Regions from separate parts of the Vibrio tubiashii ATCC 19109 genome, predicted to be linked through region 1. Evidence: predicted binding sites of a transcription regulator. Region 1 holds the regulator's gene; the other holds the start of a gene.
What was found. Region 1 encodes CRP, which controls carbon source genes, mostly activating them, when cyclic AMP is high. Its sites were predicted from a motif close to TGTGANNNNNNTCACA; they were not measured.
Positions count from the first base shown of each region.

Region 2: malT (HTH-type transcriptional regulator MalT) is a predicted target of CRP. The motif match lies at 3,830-3,845, and genes of this name have one in related genera.

Region 1 covers NZ_CP009354.1:229,162-237,226, reverse strand. Annotated here, with positions in the region: gene IX91_RS01085 (ABC transporter ATP-binding protein) at 1-768, shown strand, start outside; gene IX91_RS01080 (TIGR02444 family protein) at 765-1,244, shown strand; gene IX91_RS01075 (hydrolase) at 1,266-2,243, shown strand; gene IX91_RS01070 (YheU family protein) at 2,284-2,496, shown strand; gene IX91_RS01065 (phosphoribulokinase) at 2,585-3,454, shown strand; gene crp (cAMP-activated global transcriptional regulator CRP) at 3,697-4,329, shown strand; gene IX91_RS01055 (DUF1338 domain-containing protein) at 4,537-5,328, opposite strand; gene astD (succinylglutamate-semialdehyde dehydrogenase) at 5,512-6,969, opposite strand; gene astA (arginine N-succinyltransferase) at 7,005-8,024, opposite strand.
Region 2 covers NZ_CP009355.1:1,620,767-1,628,831, reverse strand. Annotated here, with positions in the region: gene IX91_RS22505 (hypothetical protein) at 1-858, shown strand, start outside; gene malT (HTH-type transcriptional regulator MalT) at 930-3,638, opposite strand; gene IX91_RS22495 (glycogen/starch/alpha-glucan phosphorylase) at 4,205-6,658, shown strand; gene malQ (4-alpha-glucanotransferase) at 6,759-8,065, shown strand, end outside.

The sequences.
Region 1 (8,065 bases):
GAAACGCTGCACCCTGAAGAAACACCACTGCAACATATGATGCAAATCGCCCCAGATAAGAACGAGCTTGAACTGCGTAACTATCTAGGCAGTTTTGGCTTCCAAGGCGAAAAGGCGCTAGAAAAAGTCGCACCGTTTTCTGGTGGTGAGAAAGCGCGACTAGTACTGGCTTTAATCGTGTGGCAAAAGCCTAATCTGCTGCTCCTCGATGAACCAACTAACCACCTTGACTTGGATATGCGCCAAGCGCTCACGATGGCCCTACAAACCTTTGAAGGTGCCATGGTGATTGTTTCGCACGACCGCTACTTGTTACGTGCAACCACAGATGATCTGTATCTTGTGCATGACCGCCAAGTTGCACCATTTGATGGCGACCTAGCTGACTACTACAAGTGGCTGACGGAACAACAAAAAGCCGAGCGCCGAGAGGCTCAAGCTCTGCAACCTGAAAAGAGCTCTGTGAATAGCGCGGCGGCAAAGAAAGATCAAAAACGTCGTGAAGCCGAGTTCCGTAAGCAAACGGCACCAATTCGCAAAAACCTGACAAAACTTGAAGAAAAAATGGATAAGTTGGGCGTTAAACTTGCGGAAGCAGAAACGCAATTATCAGATAACTCACTTTATGATGCCGAAAATAAAGCTAAACTTAACGAAGTGTTAGCTATTCAGGCCAATAGCAAAAGTGAGCTAGAAGATGTCGAAATGGAATGGATGGCTCTGCAAGAAGAGCTAGAGAATATGGAGCAGGAGTTCAATAGCCAATGAGTTCAAAGCACGTCGCTATTTCTTTAACACTGGAACGGTTGTGGCAATTTAGCTTGCAGTATTACAGTGTGCGAGAAGTAAAAGAGGCGTGCCTCCATCTGCAAAATCATTTCAAAGGTAACGTTAACCTACTCCTGCTGCTTAAATGGCTTGATGAGCAGCAGGTTTGCTTTCAAGAACAGGACTGGCACAAGGTTGAAGAATGCCTTGGACGCTCAGAAGCCTTACTGCACAGTTACCGCGAGCTAAGACGAAAACTCAAGCTCCACCTCCCAGATACCTTGTATCGTGAATCACTGCAATTTGAGCTGCAATTAGAAAAGCAGCAGCAATCTGATCTGGTCGATTGCATCAACAGTATTGAACTTACAGTGAATCACGCAGAGCCCCTTACTTTACGTTACTGCCGCCAATTAGGCGGTGAACAGCTGTATGAGGCTTTTGCTGAACCTATCGATGATATCGCCAATCTATAAGCCCTAAGCTTTGGAACCGTTATGACTCATTTTGTTGCCGCTAAAGGATTAGCCAACCCACACCTACAAACGCTTGCTCCGCGCTTTATTCGCAAAAAAGCCCTGTTTGAACCAATCTGGCAAACTTTAGATACTCCGGATGGAGACTTCCTCGATATCGCTTGGAGTGAAGATATCAATGGCAAGTCAGCCAAAAGCAAGCCGATTTTTGTTTTGTTCCACGGTTTGGAAGGATGTTTCTACAGCCCGTATGCTAATGGTTTAATGGACGCTTTTGCAAAGCAAGGCTGGCTGTCGGTGATGATGCATTTTCGTGGCTGTAGCGGTAAACCCAACAAACTTGCTCGCGCCTATCACTCAGGTGAAGTGGAAGACGCCCGTTTCTTCCTTGAACATCTAGATTCGCTGTTCCCACACCAAACTAAAGTCGCGGTAGGAATTTCTCTTGGCGGCAATATGCTGGCCAACTACCTTGCCAAGTACAATCAAGAGCCTCTGATTGATGCCGCCACCATAGTGTCTGCGCCACTAGACCTGTCTGCCTGCTCTGAGCGCATCGAACAAGGCTTTTCCAAGCTGTATAAAAATTATCTCCTGTCATCGCTGAAGAAAAGCGCACTGCAAAAGCATCAACTGCTGAAAGGAGAGCTTGGCTTGAGCTATCAAAACATCAAACGCGTAACTAAACTGTACGAGTTTGACGACCTAATCACCGCCCCGCTGCATGGTTTCAAGGACGCAGAAGACTATTATCAGCGCTGCTCGGGCATCCATCGCCTAAAAGAAATCACTCTACCCACACAGATCATACATGCGAAAGACGATCCGTTCATGACCGATGCTGTGATTCCCAAATATGTCTTGCCTGATAACATTGACTACCGACTGTTTGAACAAGGTGGGCATGTTGGTTTTGTTACCGGCAGTGCGTTAAAACCGAGGTTTTGGCTCGAAGAGGCACTACCTGCATACTATGAAAGTTTGGCTCTCTCCGCGTAGCCAATCACCTTGGCCTAAATCATAAAATAAAGAGGTATTTATGATCGTTCCATGGCAACAAATCGAGCCAGCAACACTAGAAAATCTCATTCGGGAATTTGTCCTGCGTGAAGGGACTGACTACGGGGATGTCGAGATCTCGCTGCAAAACAAAATCGACCAGATACGTACCCAGTTGGAATCAGGGGAAGCGGTTGTTGTCTTCTCAGAACTGCACGAAACCGTCGATATTCAACTCAAACGAAAGTTTTAGTACTTTAGCGCATCGCATACAGTGACTGACCACTAAAGCGTGCTATAGTGGTTTTCGTTTAAAGGATTAGATTACGACAAGGTTTGTCATGTCAGCAAAACACCCGATTATTGCGGTCACTGGTTCCTCTGGAGCTGGTACCACAACGACTTCTGAAGCTTTCCGCAAGATGTTCAATATGATGGACGTCAAACCCGCTTGGGTTGAAGGCGATAGCTTCCACCGCTTTACGCGCCCTGAAATGGATGTCGAAATCCGAAAGGCACGTGAGCAGGGTCGCCATATCAGTTACTTTGGCCCTCAGGCGAACGACTTCAATGGACTTGAAGAGTTCTTCCGCAAGTACGGTCAAGAAGGCGTCGGTCAAATCCGCCGTTACCTGCATACTTTCGATGAAGCGGTTCCATACAACCAAATGCCAGGCACCTTTACGCCTTGGCAAGATCTGCCAGAAAACTCCGACGTCCTGTTTTATGAAGGTCTGCATGGCGGTGTTGTCGATGGCGAGGTTAACGTATCACAGCATGTTGATTTTCTGATTGGCATGGTGCCTATCGTGAACCTTGAATGGATTCAGAAATTCGTTCGTGATACCCGCGATCGTGGTCACTCGCGTGAAGCGGTGATGGACTCTATCGTCCGCTCCATGGATGACTACCTGAACTACATTACCCCCCAATTTTCTCGTACTCATATTAACTTTCAGCGTGTCCCTACCGTCGACACATCTAACCCGCTTAACGCCAAAGGCATTCCGAGTTTAGATGAGAGTTTTGTTGTTATTCGATTACGAGGCATTAAAAACGTAGATTACCCATATCTACTGGCAATGATTGATGGGGCATTTATGTCGCGTCATAACACGATTGTTGTCCCTGGCGGTAAGATGAGTTTTGCCATGGAGCTAATCGTTAAACCGATACTTCAACAGCTCATCGAAACGGGCAAAATTGGTTAATACCCTCAGCTAGAACACGATTACTTTTCATACCGTGATCATGTGCACAGTTTTGCGTACTAAAACCCCAGTTGTACCCGATTAAAATCAAGAAATCGTTTTCGAAAAAGGATACTATTTCTTACCGAAACACAAGTTGGCTTGCAGCATTTGTAAAGTGCTCTTATCCTAGTAGGTCTTGATTAAGGCTTAGCTAAAATATGGAAAGCGGCAAGCGTACCCTGCAGAGGAAGTGAGATATTATGGTTCTAGGTAAACCTCAAACCGACCCAACATTAGAGTGGTTTCTTTCACATTGTCATATTCATAAGTACCCTTCAAAAAGCACGCTAATTCACGCGGGCGAGAAAGCTGAAACTTTGTACTACATCGTAAAAGGTTCAGTAGCGGTTCTTATTAAAGACGAAGAAGGTAAGGAAATGATCCTTTCTTACCTAAACCAAGGTGACTTTATCGGTGAACTTGGTCTATTCGAAGAAGACCAAGAGCGTACAGCATGGGTTCGTGCTAAATCTCCTTGTGAAGTTGCGGAAATCTCATTTAAGAAATTCCGTCAGCTTATCCAAGTAAACCCAGACATCCTAATGCGCTTATCTGCGCAAATGGCAAGCCGCCTACAAGTGACTAGCCAAAAAGTAGGTGACCTAGCATTCCTAGACGTAACTGGCCGTATTGCTCAAACGCTACTAAACCTAGCGAAGCAACCAGATGCGATGACTCACCCAGATGGCATGCAGATTAAGATCACTCGTCAAGAAATCGGTCAAATCGTTGGCTGTTCTCGTGAGACAGTAGGTCGTATCTTAAAGATGCTAGAAGAGCAGAACCTAATTTCTGCACACGGTAAAACTATCGTGGTTTACGGTACTCGTTAATTTCGATTAACCGCTAAAATTTTAAAAGCCACCAATGGAGACATTGGTGGCTTTTTGTTTATATCGGATTATCGGATGCGAGAATCGGGAACGCAGTGCTACGGAACGGACTTCGTCCTTCTAGAACACCTTTCCACATCCGAGATCAAACTCTCTCGAAGCGCAGCGTTCCCGCATCTCTAGGGCGCAGCCCGTTCTCAGCTCTTCCTAGCCGTTAGTACTCTCGAAGATCTTGTCAGCAGAAGCTGCGACAAATCCTGGATAAAGTTCACCGTTGCTCATTGGGTAGCGCTTAGCAAACTCGTAGAAACCGCCAGGGATAATCTCTGTACCTTCGGTGAAGGTTACCACAACTTTATCCGCCATCGTTGAAGATTGCTCTAGCAGCACATCAGGAGACCCCTTCACTTCGCCACCAAACTCATTGATGGTAAAGCCGGAATCGCGTAGGTGGTCATTGACGCCTTTCACTTCTTCAAATGCATTGAGCTGATTGACGCTAACAGTAAAGTGGTTGGCGCCGTAACCATGCGCTGCCAGCCAAGAAGCGTACTCACTTTCTTTAGCTAACGTCTGGAAGTCAGCAAAGCTAATGTCCCACAAACGACCGCCATACAAGAACTCATGACCTTTTAGCTTGCTGGTGTCCAATTGCTCGACAAGCTTAGCGACAATAGCTTGTAGCTCGGCTGAACACTCTTCAACCTTCAATTCACTGATGAACACTTTTGGCTGTTTTGTGTCCGGGTGCTCATAATGTTTGGCAACAAGCTTTTTGCTTTCAAACACATAGTCACCGCATGGCTTGTAGCCTACGTCTAAGAATGGTTGTGCAAGGGTCGCAATGCCCAGAGGTTCTACATTGAAAGTGCGCAGAGCAATGTGGTCATTGATCAGCGCTTCGTCTTCTTGCAGAAGTTGGTGGACTTGTTCAGCAGAGGGACATAAGCGTTGAATATAGTCATTCCATAACTGTTGGAATAAAACATCTGGCGTCATAACGCCTCCTTGTAGGGGTGGTTTACGTAAATGGAGTATGAGTTGTTATCTGTTTAATTATAAAAAAGGCCATCTAACCAAATGTGTCCAGAAAGTTTGATCAGATAGCCTTCAGCCTGTGACGTTTCAAAAGCCTCCCGGCTCGGGGAGGCGAGAAGGGAATTCCCTAAAATTTATCGTTTTTTATAGTTCAACACCTGGGCTTAGCGTTGCAGGAAGAAGTGTTTCTCCTCCTTCCATCGAAGCCATAGGGTAAGCACAGTAATCTGCTGCGTAGTAAGCACTTGGGCGTAAGTTACCTGACGCGCCCGGGCCACCAAATGGCGCATCACCACTTGCACCAGTTAACTGGCGATTGCGGTTTACGATGCCAGCACGAATATGGTCGACAAAGTATTCCCACTCACCATCGTCAGTAGAAACTAAGCCTGCTGATAGACCAAAGCGAGTATCGTTGGCTAACTCAACCGCTTTCTCTAGACCTTGATAACGCACCACTTGTAGTAGTGGGCCGAAGTACTCTTCATCTGGTAGCTCAGCAATCGCGGTAACATCAATAATGCCAGGTGTTACAAATGCAGCTTCTCCGGCTTTAGCTTCAATTAAGCTCTCGCCACCTAACTTTTGTAGATTTGCTTGAGCAGCAAGAATAAAATCAGCAGCCGCTTTAGAGATCTGAGGGCCCATAAATGGTGCTGGCTCAGCAAATGGCTGATCGACACGAATCTTATTGGTTGCTGCCACTAGCTTGCTGACCAGTAAGTCACCTTTGTCACCAACTGGAACATACAAACGGCGAGCACAAGTACAACGTTGACCCGCGCTGATAAACGCTGATTGAATGATGGTGTAGACGGTCGCGTCCAACTCTCCGTAATTTTCAGAGATCACCATTGGGTTGTTACCACCCATTTCTAGCGCGAGCATCTTACCCGGTTGGCCGGCAAACTGCTTATGCAGGATATGACCTGTATTCGCGCTACCTGTGAATAGCACGCCATCTAAGCCTTTAGAATCAGCCAGTGCGATACCGGTTTCTTTAGCACCTTGCACTAGGTTGATCACCCCTTTCGGCAGACCAACTTGATCCCACAGTTTCATGGCAAACTCACCGGTTAGCGGTGTTTGCTCTGACGGCTTAAATACCACGGTATTACCTGCCAGTAGCGCAGGAACGATATGACCGTTTGGTAGGTGCCCAGGGAAGTTATATGGGCCAAACACCGCCATGACACCTAATGGGCGATGACGAAGGACGATTTGGTTCCCTGCTGCTTCACGTTGAGCTTCACCGGTGCGGTCATGGTAAGCTCGAATTGAAATTGCAATCTTACCTGCCATTGCCGCAGCTTCAGTACGCGTTTCCCAAATTGGCTTACCGGTTTCTTTAGCGATAATTTCTGCGATTTGTTCGCTGTTCTCTTTTACCTTTTCAGCAAAAGCGAGAACGATCGCTTCACGCTCAGCAAAGCTTAGTTTTTTCCAGCCAACGAATGCACTGCGTGCCGCTGACACCGCTTGCTCAACTTGCTGCGGTGTTGCGCTGTCGCCCTGCCAGATAACTTCGTTGTTGTATGGGCTTTGTGAGTTCATCGACTCACCTTGACCTGCAACCCATTCGCCAGCAATCCAATGTGTCATAGCTTGTTCCTTCACATTTTCCTTAATACAAAGCTCTATTGAGCCAACATGCGAACGAATTCGCCTTCGTTAACTTTGAGGGCATTAGCCACTTCAGGAGACAAAATCACTGAATCTGAAGCCTGATCGTAAGCCGCTTTCGCCGCAGTTGCGCGAAAGTCTTCAAACGACGTGTTTGAGATCAAGTAGTTTTGAGAACTGGTGTGTTCCGCGATAGTGACTTTTGCTCTAAATGAGTGACGGACCGACTCGATATTGCGTACATCACACTCAACCGTTGGGCCGCCATCAAAGATGTCGACGTAGTTACGACACGTAAAGCCTTCTTTTTCTAGCAGGCGTAACGCTGGCTTAGTGTTTTCATGCACTTGACCAATCACCGCTTGAGCCTCTTTGCTCAGTAGGTTGATGTAAATTGGCAGCTTAGGCATAAGGTCAGCAATAAAGCCTTTCTTGCCGATACCAGTGAGGTAATCAGCCATAGTGAAATCAATCGAGAAGAAATGCTCTTGTAGCCATTGCCAAAATGGTGAGTTACCTTCTTCATCTGATACACCGCGCATCTCAGCAAAGACCGTTTTCGAGAATCTTTCCGGATGCTCTGCCATCATTAGAAAACGACACTTCGACATCAAGCGGCCATTCAAGCCCTGACGGAAAGAAGGTCTTAAGAACAGAGTACAAATTTCACTACAACCAGTGTAGTTGTTACCGAATGTCAGTAGCTTAACCACGTTATTCACACCCAGTTTTGGCGATGAGTGAACGACGGTACTGATATGGTAAGAGTAAAAAGGCACATCCCAACCAATGGAGGCTTCAATCCCGGTACAACCAGCGACTTCGCCAGTCTCATTATCAAAGCCAACCATGAGATAGCCTTCATCACCCGGCTCGTTTACGTCCGGCTTGGTAAAACTATATTCTGAATGGGTAATGCGATTGGTTAACAGTTCTTCGTTAACCGGTAGAGATGTGAATCCGTGACCCGATTCCACTGCGCATGTATGCAGCGCATCGTAATCCGACATTGCGATAGGGCGAACAACCAGCATCAAAACTCCCTCCTGATGTAGTGAGCGCTAGTACTCATTGG
Region 2 (8,065 bases), on a different replicon from region 1:
AATACTTGGTACATTCCTTCAGCCTCAACACGAGAAGAGTACGTTTTTGATAGTACAACACAGCAGTTCATCTTAGATAGATCTTCTCAGCCGTTAAACTTACAAGCTTGTTTAGATTCATTAGCAGACGCTGGTTATGAAAAAACGATAGGCGACAAAATTGTTTATGATGTCTCACGCACCTTTACAGGTGGCGTACCAACTTCATTGCAATTTCATTCGGAGTATCTCGGTAATAATTTCTCATGGCTCGATGATGTTACCAATGTCACAGGGCTGCCAAGTTGGATTTCAGATTGGGCGGGCAGGTTAGAAAAAACTAAAGTGAGTGAACTTGACTTACAGGGTGCGCTAGTAGGATACGAGTATGCGTATAGCACACCTGAACACTACCTAGGACAAGAAGGCTTTAACCAACACGATGAACGAATACATGGCATCGCTAAGGTTGGTTTGCCAACGGCGGTTGCTCACAAGACTAAACAGCTTGGAGTTGAAAAAGCGCATGCAAGGGCAATTAATGCGCCATTAACTGCCGTATTTGATACTAGTACAGTTCCGGCTCAACTGGTTACTCACGGATTGCGTACAGCAGATACCGAAATAGCGCTGAGTGCGATAACGGATGCGTGGCATAAGTCAGTATTTGATTACAGTGAAACATATCTTGGGAAAGAGAGAGTCACTGTTCCAGCAGGTACGTTTGATACATGTAAATTGATCAGCAAAACGAATTTCCCGGGAGCGAATAAGACCGATACGGCAGTGACTTGGCTGATCAATAAAGGCATAGTCAAAAAAGATCGCAATGAACCGTCGTGGAATGCGAAGATTGAAATAGAGGCTAAGTCCTTATAACTAAAAAAGCCAACAGCAAATGCTGTTGGCTTTTTTGAACATTATGACCCGTCTTTGGGAATTGAATTTATCTAATACCCCATCAATTGCAGTAAATTTTCAGCGGTTCTAATCGCTTCCTTACGGTTCGCAATATTGAGTTTCTGATATAAGTTACGAATATGCGTTTTAATTGTAGTGCCAGCGACATCGAGCTCTTGAGCAATCTGCTCGTTGCTAAACCCAGAGTAGATCAGCCCAAGCACCTGCCACTCTCGCTGAGTAAGCGGACTCGTACGAACAAGTTCTGGGATATTTGGGTGATTAACGAGTTTCTCAACAAACTCTTCATCAAAGTGAACGGAGCTGCTGCGCTGAGTAGTCGAAATATCTTTAAGCAACTGTTGTGCGCGATGGCGCTCTAAGTCGCCGAGTTCACTTTTTTGGTTAAGTTTCTCTAAGATATGGCCAATCTTGGCGCCATCAACGAGGAAATTGCCCAACATACCGGTTTGATTGGTTAACTCCAACGCGCGTTTTAGGTGTTCACGTGCAGTTTCTTCATCATCTTGAGAAACGGCAAGTACCGCTTCAACAATCAAGTTTCGATTGGTATCAGTCAACAACTCGTTTTCTTGCGCTTGTTGCTGTAAGAATTCAAGTGTTTTGCCCGCATCTGCATATTGCTCTAGCGAGATTTGCGCGCGAGCGATATTGCGCCACTGCAGTTGAGTGAAGTGATTGCATGCCGTTTCAGGACGTACTGTGGTTTCAAGCCATTGTTGAATGGAGTCTAGATCGCCACGAGCTTGCCAGAACAGAATCAGCGAAAGTGATGCGTTGGCGGTCCAGTCAACATGGTAAGTAGATTGTTTAAGTAAGTGAGCAATCTGCTCGATAAACTTACCCGCTTTATCGAGTTCACCACGACCAATCGCGATACGCGCCAACATTGAGTAGCTATGTAAGTGCTTACTTGGACTGTGGTCGCCTAGAACATGTAAACCCTTGTAGGCACACTCTTCTGCCTCATCTAAGCGGTTCCAACACCACAGAATTTGCGCTCGGACGCGAAGCAAAAACTCATGCAGAGGCACTTGCTGTAATTGGTGTTCTTCGATCAGCTTGAAAGCGTTATCTTGAACTTCGTACGCCGCTTGAACATAGCCTTGAGCAATCAGAATTTCACTCTGTTGAAGCATTGCCCACAAGGCTTGGTGATAGACCTGATATTGGCGAGCCAGTTTTTCGGTTTGCTGCATCATAGGCAGGGCGCGGCTTAGATGCCCGAGTACATGGTTAACTTCACCAACCACAGAGGTAGCAACGATGCGGCTGCGATAAACCGTACTGTCTACTTGGCTAAGTGCCAGCTCAGCAAGTTCAAGCGCTTTCTCAGGCTCATCTTGGTTGATCGCAACCTGAGCGCGCAGAGCATTGAACTCTCCCTGCTCCTTAGCACTTAAAACGATGTTTAGTTGCTTCATTTGCTCATCGGCTTTCGACAATAAGTCACCGACGTCGTTATATCTATGCTGACTCTGAGCCAACCAAGCTTGCAGCATGCAGAGTTTAGGCTCGCTATAAAGTTGCTCAGGTGTGAGGGTATTGATCGCCTTTTCTAGCGTAATTAGCTCACCGCCGTTAAACATCTTCCAACCATACTGGCTTAAGATATCCGCTGTCAGTTGGCTGTTATTGGCTTCTTGAGCATGACGCAATGCTTGATGAGGTGATGAGAGTTTCAACCATGCTTTTGCTGCTGTCTGATGAAGTTGTTTCTCTTGTTGAGGAATACGCGCGGTACGCTCGTGAGCTAGGAATTCTGCAAACAGGTTGTGGAAGCGATACCAGTTTTGCTCGCCCTCTAGTGGGTGAATAAACAAGCCGAATCGGTTTAGTGATTCAATCATGCTAAGGGCATCTTCACGTTCTGTCAGCTCACATACCAACTGATCATTGAAATGATCCAATACCGAACATTGAAGTAAGAATTGACGCGTTTCTTTGTCGAGAAGATCAAACACCTCTTCAACCAAGTAATCCCATAGATGAGCGTGATTAAACTGAGAGAAGGATTCCGCTGATTGAGCTAAGGTTTTATGCTGGTGCTGGGCTTGCAGAGCGATAAGTTGCAATGCTGATGGCCAGCCTTCAACATAGTTTCTTAGATTACTTGCCGTCGCATCGTCAATGCCGTCCGCGACTCGTTGGTTAAAGAATCGAGTGGTCTCTTCCGTATCAAACGCGAGTAACTCGTCGCCAATTTCGATCATCAGATCGCGAACACGAAGGTTAGCGGTGCCAAGTGGTGGAGCTGCTCGGCTGGTTACAACCAAAGTGACGTTATCTGGCATATGTTTGAGGAAGAAGCGCATCGCTTCGTGAATTTCATCTTCTGAAATTAGGTGGTAGTCGTCTAGCACCAAGTAACACTCTTGATGGAAGTTCGACATTTCCGTGAAGACTTCGCCAAACAATGAGTGAAGCGACGAGAATTGACGCTTTTCCGCTAGCTTTTGTGAATTCGGGCAACTGCCATCCGTCGCTTTATTGAGCGCTTGTAGCAGGTAGTTGATGAAGCGGAATGAATCGTTATCGCTCTCATCAATACTGTACCAGCCTACGTGTGACTTATCTGATAGCCATTGGGCGGCCATCGTGGTTTTTCCATAGCCAGCAGGAGATCTAAACAAGACCAGTTTGTAAAATGGAGCTTGTTGAAGAAGGTCTAGTACTCGTGGTCGGACAATCGCATTATGTAAGCGAGCCGGGCGAGTTAATTTCGAAGGAATCCACATCTTTTTGTCCCTATGCCGTGCCCTATATTTAGAGAATCACGTAATTCCAATCAGCTTGGTACGTAATTGAGCAAATATTGTGCAATTAAGCTTATTGGCAAGGATGTTACTTGAGAATAATCGCTACAGTTATTGATCGACGGCGGGTTTTTCGCGTAATTCACATTTTGATGCTAACTACGCCCTATTTTTGTGATTCTTGTCACTTATTGGTGGGGTGGATAATGGGATTTGATCACCCACTTGCACCAAAAAGCATGTAATTTGCATCGTCTAGCAAATCTTATTGTGACCGAGTATGCATATTGTTCAATTGACTATGTTCCTCTACACATATCTTTAATACATCAGTTATAGGTTAAATGCGTTGATGGTGTGATCCCTATCACCAGAGCTCAGACGATGTTGAATTTAAATGAGAGTTAGATCACTGAGCCCTTGGTAATACGCCCTCTACGCCCTTCGTCCTCCTCCCAAATTGCCGTGTTGTAGGAGGATGTTTTGCTGTTCATGTCAATGCACGATATGGCACAGATGGATTAGAACCAATAAGTGAGATTTCTCTAATGAAACCTACGCAACAGAAAAATTTTGATAAAGCGACTTTCCAAGCTGATGTGAAAAAGCACCTTTCAGCAACTTACGCTAAGACTGAAGAGACAGCGACAGCGCGTGAGTGGTACTTAGCCATGGGCAAAGCGCTTGCTGAACTAACAACGTTTGACTTGCTTAAGACCGAGCAAGATCCAAAAATCAAAAACGCAAAAAGTGTTAACTACTTATCTCTAGAATTCCTAATTGGTCGTCTAACAGGTAACAACCTGATCAGCATGGGCCTATACGACCAAATCACTGATGCGATGGCGGAGCTAGGTCAAAACCTAACGGATCTACTTGAAGAAGAGCGTGATCCTTCACTGGGTAACGGTGGTCTAGGCCGCTTGGCAGCGTGTTTTATGGATTCGTGTGCTGCACAAGAATATCCAACAGTAGGTTACGGCCTACACTACGAATACGGTCTGTTTAAACAATCGTTCGAAGAAGGTCGTCAGCAAGAAGCACCAGACGCATGGCGCGGTGTTGAAGGCTACCCTTGGGAAGTCGCGCGTCCTAAACTTGCGCAAGAAATTGGCTTCTATGGTCATGTCGAAGTAACACATGAGAACGGTAAAGAAGTTCGTAAATGGGTACCGGGTATGAGCGTAAAAGCAATGCCTTGGGATCTACCAATCGTGGGTTACGAGTCAGATACGGTTTATCCGCTACGTCTTTGGGAATGTCAGGCAATTGCACCATTCTCACTAGCGAGCTTTAACAACGGCGACTACTTTGAAGCGCAGCACGCTCTGATTGATGCGGGCAACATTACTAAAGTTCTGTACCCGAATGATAACCACGAGAAAGGTAAAACTCTGCGTCTAATGCAGCAGTACTTCCACTCGGCAGCATCGGTACGCGACATTCTACGTCGTCATGAAGAAGCAGGTTTTGCGCTGGCTGATCTTCCTAAGCAAGAGACAATTCAACTTAACGATACGCACCCAACAATTGCTATCCCAGAGCTAATGCGCATCCTGATCGACGAGAAAGGTCTATCTTGGGATAAAGCGTGGGACATCAGTGCAAATACTTTTGCCTACACTAACCACACGCTACTACCAGAAGCACTAGAAACGTGGCCAGAGTCGCTGATTCAGCGCCTACTACCTCGTCATATGGAAATCATCTTTGAAATCAACCACCGCTTCCTACAAGAAGTACGTAAGATGTGGCCTGGTGATGGTGAGAAGCAAGCGAAGCTGTCTATCATCCAAGAAGGTTTCAACCGCATGGTTCGCATGGCTAACCTTTGTGTTATCGGTTCTTACAAAGTCAACGGCGTAGCAGCGCTTCACTCAGAGCTAGTGAAGAAAGACCTATTCCCTGAGTTTAACGAAATCTTCCCAGGTAAACTGACTAACGTAACAAACGGTGTAACACCTCGTCGTTGGTTGAAGTTCTGTAACCCAGGTCTGTCTCAGCTGATCACTGATAAAATTGGTAGCGAGTGGCCAGCAAAACTTGAGCAGTTAGAAGGTATTGCTAAGTTTGCAACTGACGCTAAGTTCCAACAAGAATTCATGGCAGTTAAGAAGCAAAACAAACAGCGCCTTGCTGATTGGGTTCAAGAGAACATGGGTATCGAGCTAGATACAAATGCTATCTTTGATGTTCAAATCAAACGTCTGCACGAGTACAAGCGTCAGCATCTAGACTTGCTACACATCTTGTCTCTGTACCACCGCATCATCAATGAACCTGGTTTTGAATGCACGCCACGCGTGTGTTTCTTTGCAGCGAAAGCAGCGCCAGGCTACCACCTAGCGAAAGAGATCATCTTCGCAGTGAACAAGGTTGCTGAGAAGATCAACAATGATCCGCGCATTGGCAACAAGCTGAAAGTGGTATTCATCCCAGACTACCGCGTAAGCATGGCTGAAATCATCATTCCAGCGGCTGACGTTTCGCAACAAATCTCGCTAGCGGGTAAAGAAGCATCAGGTACGGGTAACATGAAGATGGCGCTAAACGGTGCACTAACTATCGGTACTATGGATGGTGCGAACGTAGAGATTCGTGAAGAAGTTGGCGACGAAAACATCTACATCTTCGGTCTAGACGTTGAAGGTGTGCAAGCGGTGAAAGCGCAAGGTTACAACCCTTACGACTACTACCACGCAGACCCTCTACTGAAAGCATCGCTTGACCTACTTGCGGGCGAAGAGTTTACCCCAGGTCAACCTGGTCTACTTCGCGCTACATTCGATAGCTTACTAGATGGCGGTGACCCATACCTATGTTTAGCTGACTTTGCTTCTTATGTTCAAGCACACGAAGATATGGGCAAACAATACAAAGACCAAGCGGGTTGGGCGAAGAAAGCCATATTGAACACCGCCTTGGTTGGTAAGTTCACCTCTGACCGTTCAATTAGAGACTACGTGAACAATATTTGGAAATTAGAAGCTGTTAAGCGCTAATTGATTAAAAAAGCCAAGGCCATGTGCCTTGGCTCTACTCTTTTTATAATGATTAATAACCCTACATTTTGAAGGTATTAGCAGTCCTTCGGAGAGAGCGATGAAACAAGATAACGCATTAAAACAAGTCGCTGAAATGGCGAGAATTGCCGACAGCTACGTTAGCGCGTGGGGAGATGAAGCTAAAGTTGAAGACGAAACCATTCGTCACTTACTTGCGTCTTTAGGCTATGACACGACAAATGATGAAACTCTTCTGAAATCAGCAGAGAAAAAGCACAAGAAAGATGTGCTAGACCCAGTACTGGTTGTCCGCGATGGTGAACCTGTCGAAGTGGCACTGAATCTAGGAACGAGTGCTCGTGAAAGTGAGTTTAGCTGGCGCTTAGATACTGAGCAGGGAGAGGTACTTGAAGGCTATCTTCAATCGCAAATCGTACGCGATGAGCGCAAAGAGGGTGGCCCTTTAGTGTTTGCATTACCGAGAGATATCGCTTGGGGTTATCACAAGCTGACTATCACTCGTAAACGTCGTAAAGCCCCTTATGAGATGACATTGATTGTGACGCCGAAAGCGTGTTTCAAACAAGATGGCATCTTAAACGGCAAGAAAATGTGGGGGCCAAGTGTTCAGCTTTACACTCTTCGCACTCAGCATAACTGGGGTATTGGTGATTTTGGTGACCTTAAACAGCTGGTTGCCGATATCGCGTCACGCGGTGGTGATTTTGTTGGCTTAAACCCAATTCATTCATTGTTCCCGGCAAACCCAGAAGGGGCGAGCCCATACAGCCCGTCTTCGCGCCGCTGGCTAAACATCATGTACATTGACGTTAGTTCTGTACCTGAGTTCGCGCTAAGCATTGAAGCGCAGCAAAAAGTGGGCAGTGCAGAGTTCCAACAACGTCTGCAAAAAGCACGCGAGTCACACTGGGTGAACTACACCGAAGTTTCTGATCTGAAAATGAGTGTTCTTCCTCAGCTATTTACTGAGTTTAAGAAGCGTCACTTAGATAAAAATTCAGAGCGAGCGCAAACTTTCTTGGCTTTCGTTGAAGAGGGTGGCGAGAGCTTAGTTCATCAAGCGGCGTTTGATGCGCTTCACGCTAAACTGCACGCTGAAGATTCTAATGTTTGGGGCTGGCCTGTATTCCCTGAAGAGTACCGTAAGTTTGAAAACAGTGCGGTGCAAAGCTTTATCGAACAAAACCAAGATCAAGTTCATCTTTATATGTACCTACAGTGGGTTGCCGATACTCAGATTAAAGAAGCGCAAGCTTTGGCTGAAGAGAAAGGCATGTCAGTGGGCTTATACCGCGACTTGGCTGTGGGTGTGGCGGATTCAGGCTCAGAAACTTGGGCGGATGATGGCAACCTAATCATGGATGCAAGCATCGGTGCTCCACC